Alkalihalobacterium alkalinitrilicum: one gene and its partner. The protein of the gene in region 1 interacts with the protein of each later gene in a pairwise test. Links are inferred from orthologs where the notes say so. Each region holds a gene or a part of one and is shown on either strand. Other genes may lie near its edges.

What was found. The genes of interacting proteins can lie anywhere in the genome.
Region 2: the proteins of asd (region 1) and def interact in binary tests that used the Escherichia coli proteins (3 or more experiments, as listed by UniProt). The link is inferred for Alkalihalobacterium alkalinitrilicum from one-to-one orthologs.

The regions. Positions count from the first base shown.
Region 1 is NZ_KV917368.1:5,502,212-5,505,214, reverse strand. The notes cover bases 64-2,987. They hold asd (aspartate-semialdehyde dehydrogenase), read right to left. Parts: upstream 2,089-2,987; coding sequence 1,039-2,088; downstream 64-1,038. Other genes in these bases: dpaA (dipicolinic acid synthetase subunit A), read right to left, coding at 2,880-2,987; BK574_RS26650 (dipicolinate synthase subunit B), read right to left, coding at 2,271-2,864; dapG (aspartate kinase), read right to left, coding at 64-1,025. In the rest of the region: more of dapG, read right to left, coding at 1-63; more of dpaA, read right to left, coding at 2,988-3,003.
Region 2 is NZ_KV917368.1:5,256,747-5,259,678, forward strand. The notes cover bases 80-2,932. They hold def (peptide deformylase), read right to left. Parts: upstream 1,853-2,932; coding sequence 1,307-1,852; downstream 80-1,306. Other genes in these bases: BK574_RS25445 (Cof-type HAD-IIB family hydrolase), read left to right, coding at 369-1,151. UniProt on the Escherichia coli protein: Removes the formyl group from the N-terminal Met of newly synthesized proteins. Requires at least a dipeptide for an efficient rate of reaction. N-terminal L-methionine is a prerequisite for activity but the enzyme has broad specificity at other positions.

The sequences.
Region 1 (3,003 bases):
GCGGAGATTTTAGCACATCTGCGAGTAACTTGTGGTTCGTAGTTCATTTGTTCTAATACCTCTACTGCCCGATCTGCTACTTCCTCCATTACCGTATAAACGACTCCTAATGGATTAATATTGATAAAATCTACGCTAATTCTTTCATTCGCCATTGCTTTAAAAACTTTTTCCTGAAGGTCATATTGGCCTTCTTTTGCAAGAACTTTAATTTGAGTTACTTTTGCCAAGTGTGCTATACCTGTAATTAAACGATCTTGCACATCTTGGCCTTGCTGGTCTCCTACCATTGAAGTTACAAGTGTACCTTTACTATCCGAGTAAGTAGAGCGAATATGAATGGGGATTTTAGCTTGCATGGCAATTTCGACTGCCCTTGGGTGAATTACTTTTGCACCTTGGTAGGCCATATTACAAATTTCATTATACGTAACAACAGATAAAGGCCTAGCTCCCTCAACAATGCGAGGGTCTGCTGTCATTACACCTTCTACATCTGTAAAAATATCGACCCATTCTGCTCCAAGCGCGGCACCTATTGCTGTAGCTGAAGTATCACTTCCACCACGACCTAGTGTTGTAATTTCACCTGTTTTTGATTGTCCCTGAAAACCAGCTACAACCACTGCATCTACTTTTTCTAGGGTTTTCATTAGTTTTTCACATTTCATTTCAATAATTTTAGCACTAGAGAAATCTTCATTCGTACGAAAACCTGCTTGAGCTCCAGTCATTGCTTTTGCAGTAACACCATAACTACTAAGTAAATCTGTAAAAACGACTGAAGAAATGATTTCCCCACAAGATAACAAAAGATCTTGCTCTCTTTTTGGTACTGTTTTCTTATTAATAAGATTAAGTAGCGTGTCAGTAGCATAAGGGTCGCCACTACGACCCATTGCTGATACAACGACAACTACTTTATAACCATCATTTACAGATTTCTGTACATGTCGTGCAGCCATCCGACGTACTTCTTCATTTTTAACAGACGTACCACCAAACTTTTGTACAATTACCTTCATAGGACACCTACTCTTATTTCAATAATTGTAACTTCACTAAGCTTTCTGCGATTTGAACTGAGTTCCATGCTGCTCCCTTAAGAAGGTTATCTGACACTATCCACATATGGAAGCCATTATCACGATCTAAGTCTTTTCGAACTCTACCAACGAATACATCATTTTTTCCAACGCAATCAATAGCCATCGGATATACTTGATTTGCTGGATCGTCTTGTAACGTAATCCCTGCCGCTGATCCTAATAATTCTTTAATTTCTGAAACGGTTGCTCCACCTTTTTCTGTTTCAACGTAAACGGACTCTGAATGTCCTGTTTCTACTGGTAAACGAACGCAAGTAGCCGCTACTTCTAGCTCAGGTAGATGCATAATTTTTTTCGTTTCATTTATCATTTTCATTTCTTCAAAAGTAAATCCATTGTCTTGGAACTTATCGATTTGCGGAATCGCATTAAATGCAATTTGATAATGCTTCTTATCTCCACCTACAGGTAGGATTTCTGGAGTCACTTCTTTTCCTTCTAATACTGCTTTTGTTTGATCTTTCATTTCATTTATCGCATTAAGTCCTGCACCTGATACGGCTTGATAAGTTGAAACAACAACTTTATTAATACCATATTTTTCACGTAACGGTTCAAGAGCAACTACCATTTGAATTGTTGAACAATTTGGGTTTGCAATAATTCCTTTGTGAAGTCGTAAATCTTCTTCATTAACTTCTGGCACAACTAGTGGAACATTTTCGTCCATACGGAATGCACTTGTATTATCAACACAGATCGCTCCACGTTTTGCTGCTTCTGGAGCTAGCGCTTTAGATACTGACCCACCTGCACTAAATAACGCAAGTTGAACCCCTTCAAAGCTTTCTGGTGTTGCCTCTTCAACTGTAATTTCTTCACCTTTAAAAACGATCTTCTTTCCTGCTGAACGCTTAGAAGAAAGTAGTTTAACCGATTGAATTGGAAAATCTCTTTCCTCTAATGTTTTTAACATTTGTTGTCCTACTGCTCCCGTTGCTCCTACCACTGCTATATGATATCCTTTTTCAACTGCCATGTTGCCTATCTCCCTTCAAGATTCGTAGTTTAATAGTGGATGTTTTAATCACTCACCAAATAATAAGAAGTCATATTGATGAAATCTATTTTAACATACCCTAGCTTAAATGACAGTATCACTCAAGCGTTTCCTATTCAACTTTAAGGGAAATTTATTTTTTTAGCAACAACCCTATAGGACTAGTCTCTGAATTTTTCCACTAAAACCGGTTGATATTGTTTACCAGCAATGGCAGACTCAATAGTTTCAGGTAATGCTTCCATTCTCGCTACAAGTGAGTTAGGTTTTACCGTTGGATTATCTTGCCCAAATGGAACAAAGTATATATTTTTTGTGGCCATTAATCGCATGATATTTACTCCATTTAACCCTAGTGCATCATTTGTAGAAATAGCTAGCACAACTGGTTTTCCATTGCGGAGTGTAGCCTTAGCCCCCATTAATACTGGAGAATCCGTCATAGCATTTGCAAATTTACTAGTAGAATTCCCTGTCATTGGAGCAATCACCATACAATCTAATGGTGTACTAGGGCCAAATGGCTCAGCTTTTGGCATTGAATCCACAATTTCTTCTTTAGTAATATCTTTTATTTTTTGAATCCATTCTTCACTTTTTCCAAACTTAGTATCAGTTGAAGCAACTGTATGTGTTACGAAAGGAGTCACTTTCGCACCCATTTCTACAAGCTTTTTCATTTGGGGTATAACTTCATCATACGTGCAATGAGAACCGGTTAATCCAAAGCCGATGTGCTTTCCTTTTAATGACATGACCATGTCCTCCTTCTATTTTTTCTCTTGTTCTTTTAATAACGTCGCCAAGACGTTAGCTAAAATTTGACCAGCTGTTTTTGGAGCAACAATACCTGGTAGACCTGGAGCGAGTAACGCTTTTATTCCTCTTTTTTCT
Region 2 (2,932 bases), 250 kb from region 1 along the record:
AAATAAATTGAAAAATATTCATCTGACTATGTAAAAAAGAGGAAGATTATTCGTCCTACTATTCCCCTTTTTAGTAAACATTTTTATTGTGGGCTTTGTGCTAGTCTTTTTTTGGGCAGTAAACCACGACAATGTTTAACTAATTTTCGTTTTAGCTTTTTTAGCATACCATTTCCTCCTTAGTTGGAAATAATTCATCGAACAGTTCAATCAGTTTGCTTATAGTATGTGGTAAATCGAAAAAAAAACTACAAGGTAATTACTGGCTATTTGAATGCTATTGCTTCCAAAACAAATAAAAATGTATCATACTGACAGAGAATAGGTTTTCTTTGGAACCAAATTTACGGAAGAAAAGGAGCTAAATAATGAGTGGGAGAGAAGATAAAATAGTGTTTTTTGATATTGATGGTACGTTGTATGATCATAGTCAGACAATTCCTAGTTCCACAGTAACTGCAATAAATGAATTACAAAACAATGGTATACATATAGCGATTGCCACTGGAAGAGCACCTTTCATGTATAAAGAATTGCGGAAACAGTTAGGAATACAAACTTATATTAGCTTTAATGGTTCTTATGTAATATTTAACAATAATGTTATATATAAAAATCCGTTAGAAACGGAAAAACTCAAAAAATTAGAAAATGAAGCGATAAAAAATAAGCATCCAATGGTTTTTTTGGATCATAATAATCATTATGCTAACTCCAAAGAACATCCGTTTATTAAAGAATCGATTGGCAGTATGAAACTTCATTTGCCAGACTATAACCCCGAATTTTATCATTCTGAAGAAGTGTATCAAGCATTAATTTTCTGTGAGAATGATTCTGAAGATCTTTACATAAGCCATCATACTCATTTTGATTATGTCAGGTGGCACCAGTATTCGATAGATGTATTACCTAACGGTGGTTCAAAGGCAAAAGGAGTTGAAATTCTTTTAGATCAGTTGAATATCCCTGTTGATAATGCCTATGCATTTGGAGATGGGTTAAACGATATTGAAATGTTGTCTTATGTAGGAACTGGTGTAGCGATGGGGAATGGTCATAAAGATGCAAAGGAAGCGGCAAACATTGTAACAAATAGTGTAGATGATCACGGAATTTTAATCGGTCTTCAAAAAGTTGGGCTGCTCTAAATCTTATTTAGTTAATGGTGCAAAGTAGTTCTTAAATCAATAAAAATCGCATTGGTGCCAATGCGATTTTTTAATAATTCTTAATGGTTAAGTTGTTAGATACCGTCTATTCTAAACGAATGGTCGGCGAAGCTACAAGCTATCTTCCTTTATTACTATAGTTTAGGTAAGGCATTTGAAAATTTATCCTCATAGCCTTCAATTCGATCATAGAACATAATCCCATTTAAATGATCTATTTCATGTTGGAAGACAATCGAGACAAGCCCTTTTAATCTCCAAGTGACTTCTTCACCTTCTAGGGTGGTTCCTTTAACGGTTATTCTTGAGTATCTTGGAACGACGCCTGGAACATCTCGGTCAACAGAAAGGCACCCCTCCCCATTTTCAAGATGATTTAGTTCAACTGAATGACTAATAATTTTAGGATTGAACATTCCGCAACTTACTAAATTGTCATTTTCGTCATATACATGGACAGCGATCATTCTTTTGCTAATTCCAATTTGAGGAGCAGCAAGGCCAATACCAGGTCGTAACCCATATTGTTCAGCTATTTCAGGATCTTGGCTATTAATAACAAATTCAAGCATTTTCTCGAGCGTATCTTTGTCCTCTTTTGATGGAGGTAATGCAACTTCTTTGGCAATTTGTCGTAATACAGGTTGGCCTTCCCGTACAACATCTCTCATTGTGATCATTTTTTACAACAACCCCTTCACGTTAACTATACATATGTAAAATAAATTCTAAAATAAATCCGCATCTATAGTATACCAAAAAAGAAGATTAGGGGAAAAAACGGAAGTCGCTTCTAGACTAACCTAAATTAATGAGACACTATAAAACACCTTCGAAATGGTACACTTAAACAAAGTACTAATTCGGAGGTGTTTTTGCATGGGCAAAAACGTGTATTCAAATGAGGTTAAGTGGGCAGTTGTGAAAGATAAGATGAGTGGTCAGTTTACGAACCATGAGATCATGGAGAAGTATGGGATTAAAAATGTGTCTCAAATCAAAACGTGGATGAAATGGTATCGTGAAAATCAGGTTCATCGATTCGATCAACCAATAGGGAAACAATATTCATAGGGTCATGGACCTGACAGTTCAAGTGATGAAGAGAAAAAAGAACGTCAAATGAATCACTTAAAACAGGAAAATGAAATCTTAAAAAAGTATTTGGAGATCGAAAAGGAGTTGAAAAAGAAATCGTCCTCCAACTAGTCCAGACTTCACGAAAAAAATATACAGTATCAGCTATTTTATCAGCTTTAAATGTTCCCAGATCCACCTATTATCGCTGGGCATCTGCGCAACTAGTCGAGTTGTCTAAGGAAGAGGAAGCGATTATTTACCTTTGCGAAAAAACAAAGTACCGATATGGCCATCGTAAAATCAAGGAGCTATTAAAACGTGACTATCATATCAAATTAAACCGTAATACTGTTCAACGGATCATGCAGAAATACCACCTTCAATGTAGAGTAAAGCAAAAAAGAAGGTGGAAATCTCAAGGGGAATCTGTCGTTGTCGCGCCAAACTTATTACAGCGAGAGTTTCACGCAAGCAAACCTAACCAAAAGTGGGTAACGGATATTACCTACATTCAATATGGTCCAGACACTTTATATTTATCAACGATCATGGACTTGTTTAATAATCAAATCGTTGCTTATAAGCTTTATACTCATCAACAAATCCCTTTGGTGATTGATACCTTAGATGAAGCACTAGAAAAGCGAGGAAACCCTAAAGGAGTCATCATCCATTCAGAT